DNA from 2 places in the Pseudomonas moorei genome. Region 1 is predicted to be linked to the other one. Evidence: predicted binding sites of a transcription regulator. Region 1 holds the regulator's gene; the other holds the start of a gene.
What was found. The regulator FliA, encoded in region 1, starts transcription of late flagellar genes. The targets are predictions, from matches to a motif close to CTAAAGTTTNNNNNNNNNNNGCCGNTAA.

Region 1 (7,195 bases):
CGCCGAAGGTGCCGCCGAGTACGATCAGCGCCGCCGGGCCGTTGGCCAATGCACCGAGGTGACCGCCTTCGAGGAAGTTGCCACCGATGATGGCAACGAACGCCAGAATGATCCCGATCAGGCTTAGAACGTCCATCAGACACACGCCTCGACCAGGTGCCGGCCAATGTCGTCGAGGCTATACACCGCGTCGGCGAGTTCGGCTTTGACGATGGCCATCGGCATGCCATAGATCACGCAGCTGGCTTCGTCCTGGGCCCAGATCGAACTGCCGCCCTGCTTGAGCAGGCGCGCGCCTTCGCGACCGTCGGCGCCCATGCCGGTCAACACGACCGCCAGAACTTTGTCACCGTAGGACTTGGCCGCAGAACCAAAGGTGATGTCCACGCAAGGCTTGTAGTTCAAACGCTCGTCGCCCGGCAGGATTTTCACCGCGCCACGGCCATCGATCATCATTTGCTTGCCACCCGGTGCCAGCAGCGCCAGGCCCGGACGCAGAATATCGCCGTCCTCGGCTTCCTTGACACTGATGCGGCAGAGCTTGTCCAGACGCTCGGCGAACGCTTTGGTGAAGGCCGCGGGCATGTGCTGGACCAGCACGATCGGTGCCGGGAAGTTGGCCGGCAGCTGGGTCAGGACCCGCTGCAAGGCCACCGGGCCACCGGTGGAGGTGCCGATGGCCACCAGTTTGTAGGCTTTGCGTTTGGGCGCAGGCGACGTGGGTGCGTGCGCTGGCGCACGAGCCGGGATCGGAGCCGGGGCCGGACGCGCGGGCACGTTGCCGCTGAAACTGCCAACGCTCGAAGGCGCTGGTGTCGGCGCGGAGGCCGCTACCGGTGGCGGTGCCGTGTAGGTGCTGACACGACGGTTACTGCGCGCGATACTGAGAATCTTCTCGCACAGCAGTTGCTTGACCTTCTCGGGGTTGCGCGAGATGTCTTCGAAATTCTTCGGCAGGAAGTCCACCGCGCCGGCGTCCAGCGCATCCAGGGTGACCCGGGCGCCTTCGTGGGTCAGCGAGGAAAACATCAACACCGGGGTCGGGCAGCGCTGCATGATGTGCCGCACCGCCGTGATGCCGTCCATCATCGGCATCTCGTAGTCCATGGTGATCACGTCGGGCTTGAGGGCCAGAGCCTGATCAATCGCCTCTTTTCCGTTGGTCGCCGTGCCGACGACCTGGATATTCGAATCCGCTGAAAGAATTTCCGAGACGCGGCGGCGGAAAAACCCCGAATCGTCCACCACCAGGACTTTGACTGCCATAAACACTCCGTTAGACGGAGCGAGGCTCAGTCGCCCCGCTCCATCAGAATCAAATACGCCGCGTGGCGTAACGCTTGAGCATGCTCGGAACATCGAGAATCAGCGCGATGCGGCCGTCACCGGTAATGGTGGCGCCCGACATGCCCGGGGTTCCCTGGAGCATTTTGCCCAATGGCTTGATGACCACTTCTTCCTGACCCACCAGTTGATCGACAACGAAGCCGATCCGCTGAGTGCCCACGGAAAGGATCACCACATGGCCTTCGCGCTGCTCTTCATGAGCGGCGGAGCTGACCAGCCAGCGCTTGAGGTAGAACAACGGCAGCGCCTTGTCCCGCACGATCACCACTTCCTGGCCGTCCACCACGTTGGTGGTCGACAGGTCGAGGTGGAAAATCTCGTTGACGTTCACCAGCGGGAACGCGAACGCCTGGTTGCCGAGCATGACCATCAGTGTCGGCATGATCGCCAGGGTCAACGGCACCTTGATGACGATCTTCGAACCCTGGCCCTTGGCCGAGTAGATGTTGATCGAACCGTTGAGCTGGGAGATCTTGGTTTTCACCACGTCCATGCCCACGCCACGACCCGACACGTCGGAAATCTCGGTCTTGGTCGAGAAGCCCGGGGCGAAGATCAGGTTGTAGCACTCGGTGTCGCTCAGGCGATCGGCCGCGTCCTTGTCCATCACTCCGCGTTTTACCGCGATGGAGCGCAGGACGTTCGGGTCCATGCCCTTGCCGTCATCGGAGATCGACAGCAGGATGTGGTCGCCTTCCTGTTCCGCGGCCAGGATCACCTTGCCGCCACGGGCCTTGCCCGAAGCTTCGCGTTCTTCCGGCGACTCGATGCCGTGGTCGACCGCGTTACGGACCAAGTGGACCAACGGGTCGGCCAGGGCCTCGACGAGGTTCTTGTCGAGGTCGGTTTCTTCGCCGACCAGTTCCAGGTTGATCTCTTTCTTGAGCTGGCGAGCCAGGTCGCGAACCAGACGCGGGAAGCGACCGAAGACCTTCTTGATCGGTTGCATCCGGGTCTTCATGACCGCGGTTTGCAGATCGGCGGTAACCACATCCAGGTTCGACACCGCCTTGGACATGGCCTCGTCGGCGCTGTTGGCCCCCAGGCGGACCAGGCGGTTACGCACCAATACCAATTCGCCGACCATGTTCATGATTTCGTCGAGACGCGCGGTATCGACCCGCACGGTGGTCTCGGCTTCGCTGGCCGGCTTCTCCGCAGGCGGAGCGGCCGGGGCACGGGCGGCTGCCGGTGCGGCGGCAGGCGCCGGCGCTTCAGCTTTGGGTTCGGGGGCTTTGGCGACAGGTTTCGGCGCTGCTGCCTTGGCGACTGGCGTGGCCACCGAAGCGGCGGTACCGGTTGCAGCAGTACCCACATCAGTGAACTTGCCTTTGCCGTGCAATTCGTCGAGCAGCGATTCGAACTCGTGATCGGTGATCAGATCGCTACCCGCCGCCGCAGCGGCAGGTGCTGCCGGCGCCGGCACCGAAGCGATGGCCGATTCCAGTGCGTCGACCGCAAAGTTGCCCTTGCCGTGCAACTGATCGAGCAACGCTTCGAATTCGTCGTCGGTGATGTCGGAGCTGTCGCCTGGCGCTTTAGGCGCAGGCGGTTCGCTGGACGCCGCAGGTGATGCCAGGGCATCGACGGCGAACTGACCTTTACCATGCAATTGATCGAGCAGTGACTCGAACTCGGCGTCAGTGATTTCGTCACTGGCAGCGGCAGCGCTATCTGCTGCTGGAGCGGCTGGCGCTTCGGCCTGAGCCTTGACGGCATTCAGCGAGTCCAGCAGTTGTTCGAATTCATTGTCAGTGATGTCGCCCGACTCGCTTTCGGCAACAGGCTCTTGCACCACTTCTTCTACCGCAGGTGCAGGCGCCGCCTCGTCAGCGGTTTGCGGCTCGGCCAGACGGGCCAGGGCTGCGAGCAATTCGGGTGTGGCCGCCGTGATCGGGCTACGCTCGCGGACTTCGCTGAACATGCTGTTCACCGCGTCCAGTGCTTCGAGAACCACGTCCATCAATTCCGAGTCGACGCGACGTTCGCCCTTGCGCAGGATGTCGAACACGTTCTCGGCGATGTGACAGCACTCCACCAACTCGTTGAGCTGGAGGAAGCCGGCGCCCCCTTTTACAGTGTGAAAACCGCGAAAAATTGCATTGAGCAGGTCCGCGTCATCCGGCCGGCTTTCCAGCTCGACCAGTTGTTCGGACAGTTGCTCTAGAATCTCGCCGGCCTCAACCAGGAAATCCTGAAGGATCTCTTCATCGGCGCCGAAGCTCATTAAGGGTGTGCTCCTACAGGTCTAAAAACCTAAAATACCTAGAACTCTAAAACCCTAGGCTGGATAGCAAATCGTCCACATCGTCCTGACCGGACACAACGTCTTCTCTTTTATCGGCATGAATCTGCGGACCTTCACCCTGAGAGAGATGTTTTTGTGGATCTTTTTCTGCAAGCATCGCTTCACGGTCATGTTCGATGCCCGCGAAGCGGTCCACCTGACTGGCCATGAGCACGAGCTTGAGCAGGTTGCTTTCGACTTCGGTGACCAGTTGGGTCACACGCTTGATCACCTGACCGGTGAGGTCCTGGTAATCCTGGGCGAGCAGAATGTCGTTGAGGTTGCTCGACACCGCACGCCCGTCTTCACTGCTGCGCGCCAGGAACCCGTCGACTCGCCGGGCCAGCTCGCGGAACTCTTCAGCCCCGACTTCGCGGCGCATGAAACGTCCCCAGTCCGTGCTCAAGGCCTGGGCTTCTTCACTCAGGCGATTGACCAGCGGCGTGGCGTTTTCCACCAGGTCCATGGTGCGGTTGGCCGCAGCCTCCGTCAGCTTGACCACATACCCCAGACGCTCGGTGGCATCGGTGATCTGTGACACTTCCTCGGCTTGCGGCATGTGCGGGTCAATCTGAAAATTGACGATCGCACTATGCAGCTCGCGGGTGAGCTTGCCCACTTCCTGGTACAGGCCGCGGTCACGGGTCTGGTTGAGCTCATGGATCAATTGCACAGCATCGCCGAACCTGCCCTTTTCAAGGCTCGCGACCAGTTCGACGGCGTGTTTTTTCAGGGTCGATTCGAAATCGCCCTGCGATGATTCGTTATGCCCCATAGCTCCCCCGTGGCGCAGTTCAACCGATGCGTTCGAAAATCTTTTCGATTTTTTCTTTCAACGCCTGGGCCGTGAAGGGTTTGACCACATAGCCGTTAACACCGGCCTGGGCGGCTTCGATGATCTGCTCGCGCTTGGCTTCGGCGGTCACCATCAGCACCGGCAGATGCTTGAGCTTTTCATCGGCACGCACGTGGCGCAGCAGATCGATACCGGTCATGCCAGGCATGTTCCAGTCCGTCACCAGAAAGTCGATGCTCCCGCTGTTGAGAACCGGAATGGCGGTAGTGCCATCGTCGGCCTCGACCGTGTTGGTGAACCCAAGGTCACGCAACAGGTTTTTTATGATCCGCCGCATCGTTGAGAAGTCATCAACGATGAGGATTTTCATGTTCTTGTCCAATTCGACCTCCAAGCAGACTAAAACGCGCCCAGCACCTGGACGCGCCATTTCAATCAATCTGGCAAAGCACTCAATGACTGTCTGGAGTACAACGGATCGAGACCGGCGCGGTTCAACACCCCACCCGCCACGTCGCAGTGCCCCCACACTGCCTTCAACGCGCTCGCCACTCTCCCAAACGCCCCCGCAAACGGGCCGCGCACTGGCTGTGTAACTGGCTGACCCGAGATTCGCTAACCCCCAGGACCTCACCGATTTCCTTGAGATTCAACTCTTCGTCGTAGTACAGCGCCAACACCAGTCGCTCACGCTCCGGCAAATTGGCAATCGCGTCCGCCAGCGCCGCCTGAAAGCGTTCATCTTCCAGGTCGCGCGACGGCTCGAGATGAGCACTCGCGCCATCCTCGTGCAGCCCTTCGTGTTCGCCGTCCTGCAACAGATCGTCGAAACTGAATAACCGGCTGCCCAGGGTGTCGTTCAAAATCCCGTAATAATCGTCGAGACTCAATTGGAGTTCGGCCGCAACTTCGTGATCTTTAGCGTCACGGCCGGTTTTAGCTTCAATCGAGCGAATTGCATCGCTGACCATGCGCGTGTTGCGGTGAACCGAACGAGGTGCCCAGTCCCCCTTGCGCACCTCATCGAGCATGGCGCCGCGGATTCGGATGCCCGCGTACGTTTCGAAACTGGCGCCTTTGCTGGCGTCGTATTTGGTCGAGACTTCCAGCAGGCCGATCATGCCGGCCTGGATCAGGTCTTCGACCTGGACACTGGCCGGCAGACGCGCCAGCAAGTGGTAGGCAATGCGTTTAACCAGTGGCGCGTAACGCTCGATCAATTCGTACTGCGCGTCACGTGCCGACTTCTTGTAGAGGTTGTAACCGCTGGCGGTCATAGCACGGGTCCTGCCGTTTGTTGCACGAGGCGCTCGACGAAAAACTCCAGGTGCCCACGGGGGTTGGCCGGCAGCGGCCAGGTATCGACTTTCTGGGCGATGGCCTTGAACGCCAGCGAACACTTGGAACGCGGAAACGCTTCATAGACGGCGCGCTGCTTCTGCACGGCCTTGCGCACGCTTTCGTCGTAAGGCACGGCACCGACGTATTGCAGGGCAACGTCGAGAAAGCGGTCCGTGACCTTGGTCAACTTGGCGAACAGGTTGCGGCCTTCCTGCGGGCTCTGCGCCATGTTGGCCAGGACGCGGAAACGGTTCATGCCGTAATCGCGGTTGAGCAACTTGATCAAGGCGTAGGCGTCGGTGATCGACGTCGGCTCGTCGCAGACCACCAGCAGGACTTCCTGCGCCGCGCGGACAAAACTGACTACCGAGTCACCAATGCCCGCAGCGGTGTCGATCACCAGTACGTCGAGATTGTCGCCGATATCGCTGAATGCCTGGATCAGGCCGGCGTGTTGCGCCGGGCTCAGATGAACCATGCTCTGGGTCCCGGACGCGGCGGGAACGATGCGGATGCCGCCGGGGCCCTGCAACAGGACGTCGCGCAGCTCGCAGCGGCCTTCGATCACGTCGGCCAGGGTACGTTTGGGTGTCAGCCCCAACAGAACGTCGACGTTCGCCAGCCCCAGATCGGCGTCCAGCAGCATGACGCGCCGGCCAAGCTCAGCCAAAGCCAGGGACAAGTTCACTGACACATTAGTCTTCCCGACGCCACCTTTGCCGCCGGTCACCGCGATCACCTGTACGGGATGCATGCTGCCCATGTTATTTCTTTACCTTGTCTTGCATAGACGGAGGCCACATTACTGGCTGCGCGTTCTCAACCGGAACAATGCATGGCAGACCATCGATGTAGGTACAAAAACTATTCATTTTTACCTCAGCCAACCTGCTTGGTCGGGCTGTGGTAGATGTCAGCGAACATGTCAGCCATGGCTTCTTCGCTGGGTTCTTCCTGCATTTGCACGCTGACGGCGCGACTGACCAACTGATGACGACGCGGCAGATGCAAATCATCCGGGATCCGCGGGCCATCGGTCAGGTAGGCCACCGGCAATTCATGACTGATGGCCAGGCTCAACACCTCGCCCAGACTTGCCGTTTCATCCAGTTTAGTCAGGATGCAGCCCGCGAGCCCGCAGCGCTTGTAACTGTGATAAGCGGCGGTTAGAACCTGTTTCTGGCTGGTGGTTGCCAGAACCAGATAATTTTTCGATTTGATGCCACGCCCGGCCAGGCTTTCCAGCTGCATGCGCAGGGCCGGATCGCTGGCCTGCAGGCCGGCGGTGTCGATCAGCACCACGCGTTTGCGCAGCAACGGATCCAGCGCTTGCACCAGCGATTGCCCCGGATCGACGTGGGTCACCGACACGTTGAGAATCCGACCGAGGGTCTTGAGCTGCTCCTGAGCCCCGATCCGGAAGC
Region 2 (7,195 bases), 330 kb from region 1:
TACTACGCCAGACAGCAGCCCAAAGACAAAGCCGAATTTGAGCGCTGGATCGACTACGCCAAGGCCCAGGGCGCCATCGGCACCGGCCCGTCCGCGGCCCTGACCCGCGGTGGCGATCAAAGTTACGCTGACCTGGTGAAACCCTGGATGAACCAGTACACCCACGATCAGGGGCTGTTGGTGCACGTCTACACCATCGACGATGCGCTGGATTACCAGAAAGTCATGGACGCCGGGGTCGACGGCATCTTTACCAACCGCACGAGCGAGTTGTTGAAGTTCTACAAGCGTCCGGCGTCGGCGAGCGTGGCGCAGGTGCTGCAGAACAACGGTTTTTGATCGGGGATCGGGGCGCCCGCATCGCTGGCTTGCCAGCGATGCCTGGCAATTAAGGCTGAATTAAGTGGCCTCTCTTAACCTGACGCCACTCAAACAGCTCATCCAAGGAAAGACGCCCATGAAAACCCTGACAGCCCTGTTCACCGCCGCTACCTTGACCCTGACCGCCGGTTTCGCGCAGGCCGATGTTCGCGTGGACGAGATCCCGCAACTGGTCAAGGACGGCAAGATCAAGCCGTTGGAAGATCTGAACAAAATCGCGCTGGACCTGCACCCGGGTGCATCGATCACCAAAACCGAGCTGGATAACCCTTTCAATGGTTACGAGTATGAGATCGAATTGCGCGACGCGCAGAATGTCGAGTGGGATGTGGACATCGATGCCGCCACCGGCAAGGTCCTGAAGAACAAGCAAGACAAGTAACCGCGACACGCGCAAAAGCCGCACGACCGACCCTCGTGCGGCTTGTGCGCGTGTTCAGTTCACGCCGACGTGCTGACCAGCGAACCGGACGTGCTGCCGCCCTCTTCCTGCAAAGCCTGCAACAGCGATGCGGTGGCGGTTTGCAACGAGGCAGAGGTTGTCGCTATCTGCGATTGAGCCGCCGCCACATCAGCCGCCTTGGCATCGGCACTTTCCTGCCTGGCCTGGGCCGCTTGCAGTTGTTGCTGTTGTTCCTGCAACTGCTTTTGCAGCTCGGCGATCTGCTTGCGCAGTTCCTTGACCGCATCGGACTCTTCGCTGCTGCTGGAGCTGCTGCCACCCGACGCCGGTGCGCCGCCAGCGGAAACCTTGCTGCCATCGCTTGCAGCCGATGTCGCGGTCGCTGCCGTGGTGGAGGTGTCTTCAGTAGTGCTGGTGGCACTGGTCGAAGCCGTCGCTGTGCTCGACAGTGGCTGGGCGATTGAAACGGAGGTGATGCTGACCATGGGCGTTATCCAAAGTGGTTCGAATTCACCCCATCATCGCCACGCCATGCCTGCACTTGAGATCGACTGTGTACCGACTCGGTAAGCAAGCAGGTACACAGCCGTTTTCATCACGCGCTCAAACGCGCCGTCACCTCGTTCAACGCCCCCGACAAGCCGTGCAGGTTGTTGCTCGCCGCCTCGGTGCGCTGCACGTTGTCCAGGTTGGTACTGGCGATGCTGGTGATCTCCGTCAGATTGCGCGAGATGTCTTCGGCAACGGACGTCTGCTCCTCGGCGGCCGTGGCGATCTGGCGGTTCATGTCGCGGATCGCTTCCACGGCCAGGGTGATGCGTTCGAGCATGGCACCGGCTTCGGTGACTTGCTGCACGCTTTCCTCACTGCGCGACTGACCGCTTTCAATCGCCTGGGCCGCGTCCACAGCACCGCTCTGCACGGTCTGGATGATCTGGTTGATTTCGATGATCGAGGCCGCCGTGCGCTGGGCCAGGCTGCGCACTTCATCGGCCACCACGGCAAAACCGCGCCCCGCCTCTCCGGCACGAGCCGCCTCAATGGCGGCGTTGAGCGCCAGCAGGTTGGTCTGTTCGGCGATGCCGCGAATCACTTCCAGCACCTTGCCGATGCGCCCGCTGTCGGTTTCCAGCTGACGAATGACCGTGGCGGTGTTGGCGATTTCGCCGCGCATCCGGGTGATGGTGTGGATGGTGCCCTGCATGACTTTCTCGCCCTGCTGCGCGGACTGATCCGCATCGTCGGCGGCCCGTGCCGCATCGGCGGCATGGCGGGCGACTTCCTGGGCGGTGGCGGACATTTCGTTCATGGCCGTGGCCACCTGATCGGTGCGGTTGAACTGCTCGTTGGTGCCGCAGGCCATCAAGTTGGCAATCGAATTGAGCTCGCCGCTGGCGCTGTCCAGATCGGTGGCACTGCGTTGCAAACGGCTGAAGGTTTCCGCGAGGAAATCGCGCAAGGTATTGGCCGCCATCGCCAGTTTGCCCAGTTCATCCTGACGCTTGCTGGACACGCGCTCGGCAAACTTGCCCTGGCTGAGTTGCGCCACGTATTCGATCAATTTGCGAATCGGCTCGACCAGGTTGCGGTTGACCAGCCACAGGCTCAACAGGCCAATCAACAGCCCCGAGACCAGCATCACGATGATCCCCAGCAATACGGTGCGATCGGCACTGGCGCTGAGCTGTTTCGACTGCTCCACGCCCTGCTGGCGCAACTCGCTGACCAATGCGCTCATCTGATCGCTGGTCGTACGGTCCACGCCCTTGACTGCGGTGTCGCCGGCAACGGGATCTGCACCCGCTGCCAGGTAGGCATCACGGCCCTTCTGGTACGCGGCGCCCAGTTGGCGATGCTCGTCACGCAGGCGTTCGATACGGGATCTCAGTGGCGGTTCGATGCCCTGCTGCCCGGCCAGTTCACCGAGGATGCCCTGCACATCGCGCTGACGGTCTTCGAATTGCTTCCAGTATTTGTCCAGGTCCGCCGGTTGCTTGCCGCGCAACAGGACGTTTTTCCACTCTTGCACCTGCACTTTGAACTGCAGGTTGGCCTCATCGATCAGCTGCGACGTGCGCAACGGCCCCTCGATCAGGTTGGCGTAGCTCTGGACACCGCTGGACAAAAAGTGAAAACAGGCCAGGGCGATCAGCAACATCGCGACCAGACTGCCGCTCAGCAGGGCGAGAATTTGCGCTCTCAGGGACTTTTGCAAAAACATCGGAAAGTACTCATGACAGGAATGAAACACGCCCGGTTCAAGGCGTGAAAGGTATCCGGACATCCCTGTCTGCGGCGCTGGCCTCTGGCCAAAGGCGCGCAACTTACCCCAAGCGAGATCGGCGTGCCAGAGCCGTTCTTGAGGACAATCCGACCGCCGGTAAAGCAATCGTTTGCCTTCACTTTATCGTCACAAAAACGTCATCAGCGCTTGCGATGATGCGGCGCAAGTGAACCTGTAAAACCCGCAGCAGGCGCCTCACCTTGCGAGCTCTCATGAACCACAGCATCGATCAAAGCCACCGCGACCCGGATCTGTTCGGCCTGCTTTACGGTTTCAGTTTTCGTCCCGGAGAGCGTGGTCGCGAGATCGATTCGGCCAGGGCATTGCAGTGCTTGCAGCAACCGAACGACAGCGACGAATTCCTCTGGCTGCATTTGAATCTGGCCCACGCCGCGTGCGAACGCTGGATGAAAAGCCACCTGGACTTGCCCGAAGAGTTTTTCGAGGCCTTGCATGAGGGCTCGCGTTCGACGCGCATCGAGCATGTCGATTCGGCCTTGCTGGCGGTGGTCAACGACGTGGTGTTCAACCTCAGCAGCATGGTTTCGTCGGATGTCTCGACGCTGTGGGTGTGCGTGCGCAGCCGGCTGATCATCAGTGCGCGCCTGCAACCGCTGCACTCGGTGGACAAGTTGCGCTCTTCGGTGAAGGCCGGGGAATGTTTTCGCTCACCGCTGGAACTGCTGGTGCACCTGTTGCGCGATCAGGGCGAAGTGCTGACCCAGATCGTGCGCAAGACCAGCTTGAGTGTCGATCAGGTCGAAGACGAATTACTCTCCTCGCGCCTGTCGACCAACCGCGCCGAACTGGGCGCCAACCGCCGGGTGCTGGTGCGCTTGCAACGGCTGCTGGCGCTGGAGCCGGGGTCGCTGTTGCGCCTGCTCAATCGCCCGCCGATGTGGTTGCAAAAGGAAGACGTGAAGGAGCTGCGCAAATCCACCGAGGAGTTCGCGTTGATCATCAACGACCTCACGGCGCTGGGTGAACGGATCAAGTTGTTGCAGGAAGAGATCGCCGCCAACATCAACGAACAGACCAACCGCACGCTGTTCACCCTGACGGTGGTGACGGTGCTGGCGCTGCCAATCAATATCATTGCCGGCTTCTTCGGCATGAACGTTGGTGGCATTCCGCTGGCCGGTGATCCGGAAGGCTTCTGGATCCTGGTGGCGCTGGTCGCGACCTTCACAGTGATCGCCGGACGCTGGGCGTTTCGCAAGCAGCAGGATTATTGACACGCCCTTCATCACCGGACACACAGATCGATGGCCCACGAAACACCAAAACCCTGATCCAAAGCAGTCTCCTTGTAATAATTGGCAACGATTATCACTGATACACCTCCCTCCTCAGGAATGTCAGTGATGGCTACGCCCACCTTCTCCGCCACCCAGGCGCCCGTCAGTAGCGCAAAACCGCAGTTGGACAAAAAACCTGGTCTGTTCACCATTGTGGTGTTCTTTGCGGTACTGGCCATTGGCTTGCTGTTTACCGCCTACAGCCTGATGCACGACATGAATGAACTCGGCACGGTGGTGACCACCTGGACGCCGTTTCTGCTGCTGGGCGTGGCGCTGCTGATTGCCCTGGGTTTCGAGTTCGTCAACGGTTTCCACGACACCGCCAACGCGGTGGCCACGGTGATTTACACCAATTCATTGCCACCGAACGTCGCGGTGGTCTGGTCCGGTTTCTTCAACTTCCTCGGCGTGTTGCTCTCCAGCGGCGCGGTGGCCTTTGGCATCATCGCCCTGCTGCCGGTGGAGCTGATTCTGCAAGTGGGTTCGTCCGCCGGGTTCGCGATGATCTTCGCCCTGCTGATCGCCGCGATCCTGTGGAACCTCGGCACCTGGTGGCTGGGCCTGCCGGCGTCCTCCTCGCACACCCTGATCGGCTCGATCATCGGTGTCGGCGTGGCCAACGCACTGATGCACGGTCGTGACGGCACCAGCGGCGTGGACTGGGCGCAAGCGACCAAGATCGGTTATGCACTGCTGCTGTCGCCGCTGGTCGGCTTCGGCTTCGCCGCACTACTGCTGCTGGCCCTGCGCGCCTTTGTGAAGAACCGCGCGCTGTACAAGGAACCGAAAGGCGACACACCGCCACCTTGGTGGATTCGCGGTCTGCTGATCGTGACCTGCACGGGCGTGTCGTTCGCCCACGGCTCCAACGACGGCCAGAAAGGCATGGGCCTGATCATGCTGATTCTGGTCGGTACGCTGCCGATGGCTTACGCCCTGAACCGCACCATGCCGGCCGATCAGGCGTTGCAATTCGCCGCGGTGGCCGAAGTCACCCAGCAAGCCCTGGTGAAAAGTGCCCCGCAACCCGCGCCCGCCGACCCACGGGCAGTGTTGTCCGACTATGTGCGCAGCAAGGCCGTCACGCCGCAGTTGGTGCCGGCCCTTGCCGCGCTGACCGGTAGCATTGGCAACCAGGTCAAGGGTTATGGCTCGCTGTCGAAAGTCCCCGTCGAAGCGGTGGGCAACGTGCGTAACGACATGTACCTGACCAGCGAAACCATTCGCCTGATGGACAAGAACAAGGTCGGCAGTTTCGACGCCGACACCAGCAACAAGCTGCAACTGTTCAAGCAGCAGATCGACAACTCCACGCGCTTCATCCCGCTGTGGGTGAAGATTGCGGTGGCGATCGCCCTCGGCCTGGGCACCATGGTCGGCTGGAAACGCATCGTGGTGACGGTCGGCGAGAAGATCGGCAAGACCCACCTGACCTACGCCCAGGGCGCCTCGGCAGAAACCGTGGCCATGCTGACCATCGGCGCCGCCGACATGTTCGGTTTGCCGGTCTCGACCACCCACGTGCTGTCTTCCGGTGTGGCCGGGACCATGGTCGCCAATGGCGGCGGCCTGCAGATGAAGACCATCCGCAACTTGCTGATGGCCTGGGTACTGACCCTGCCGGCAGCCATTGTGCTGTCGGGCAGCCTGTACTGGTTGTTCACGCAGTTGTTCTAAACCATCGCTAAACACCTGCAGGAGCGAGCCTGCTCGCGAAAGCGGCCTGACCGTCAGGATTGATGTCGACTGATACGCCGCCTTCGCCAGCAGGCTCGCTTCCACAGGTACAAAACCCAAGGGCGCAGCCTGGGTTCGCAGCACATCATCCCGGCGGGTTTTCACGCCGGGATTTTTTTTCGTCCAGCGGCACGGCATTTGCTCACAAGCCCGGGAGCTTACGCTTTATTGACGCGCAACACGTCCAGCAGCCCTTCAGTTTGCTAGCGTGACGCCGACTCATAAAAGACTCGATGCATTCAGGAGTGGAATCGTGAATCTGTACATCAATCAGCTTCAACACAAAGCTGACTTCATAGAAGCCATCTACGCCGGCGATATCCACCATTTACAATAGCGTCAATTCCAGCGTCTTAACTGCTTTGCGGCGGAGTGAATGATCACTATTCAAACTTCCGACAAAATCCAAGACCAAGGAGCTGTACCTTAGTAGGTGACTAGCAATGCATACAAAGTGGTACATTCGCTTTTTTATATAGATAAATGTTCAGAAAACAAAAATGATATAATTTTTAACTAGTATGTTTTTGAATTTATAATAAATTGATGATTATGAGGGACCCGTCGATGAATATAGAGTTTGTTAATCACGCCTCATTACTCTTAGAGGAAAATGGTAGTTTTTTTCTTACTGATCCTTGGTACATTTCACCTGCTTTTGGCGGCTGGATTCAAACCCCCTCACCTAACTTAAAGACTATTGAAAAAATACTCTCTCTTCCAGCCAGCAAGCTTAATATCATTATCTCGCATGGTCACGACGACCACCTAGACGAATTTTTTATTCAGAAACATCTAGCTGGCGCTTCATTCTTCGTCCCGAAATTCAAGACAAATGGACTGTCCAAGCGTATTGAGCGTCTCACAGGTCGTTATCCGGTTGAACTGACAGAGGAAGCTTATTATGTCGAAGGGGTGGAGTTGAGATGCTTCAAAAATCCAGAATTCACGGAATATGATTCGATTGTCACCATCACGTCTGAAACAGATGCTGTTATTCATGCCAATGATAATTGGCACGAGTATCCGGCTGCACTGACTAATAAACTCAATGAATGCTTGAGTGCCGTCCCTGTTGAACGTCGTTAT

Region 2: the regulator FliA is predicted to act here: its motif matches at 3,121-3,148, upstream of ACGJAX_RS30180 (methyl-accepting chemotaxis protein).

Annotation. Positions count from the first base shown of each region.
Region 1 is NZ_AP035776.1:6,129,533-6,136,727, forward strand. It holds gene ACGJAX_RS28590 (flagellar motor protein) at 1-136, opposite strand, end outside; gene ACGJAX_RS28595 (chemotaxis-specific protein-glutamate methyltransferase CheB) at 136-1,266, opposite strand; gene ACGJAX_RS28600 (chemotaxis protein CheW) at 1,316-3,574, opposite strand; gene ACGJAX_RS28605 (protein phosphatase CheZ) at 3,621-4,409, opposite strand; gene ACGJAX_RS28610 (chemotaxis response regulator CheY) at 4,429-4,800, opposite strand; gene fliA (RNA polymerase sigma factor FliA) at 4,967-5,707, opposite strand; gene fleN (flagellar synthesis regulator FleN) at 5,704-6,534, opposite strand; gene flhF (flagellar biosynthesis protein FlhF) at 6,651-7,195, opposite strand, start outside.
Region 2 is NZ_AP035776.1:6,461,996-6,469,190, forward strand. It holds gene ACGJAX_RS30165 (glycerophosphodiester phosphodiesterase family protein) at 1-339, shown strand, start outside; gene ACGJAX_RS30170 (PepSY domain-containing protein) at 458-763, shown strand; gene ACGJAX_RS30175 (hypothetical protein) at 823-1,269, opposite strand; gene ACGJAX_RS30180 (methyl-accepting chemotaxis protein) at 1,380-3,005, opposite strand; gene ACGJAX_RS30185 (transporter) at 3,281-4,303, shown strand; gene ACGJAX_RS30190 (inorganic phosphate transporter) at 4,433-6,046, shown strand; gene ACGJAX_RS30195 (MBL fold metallo-hydrolase) at 6,674-7,195, shown strand, end outside.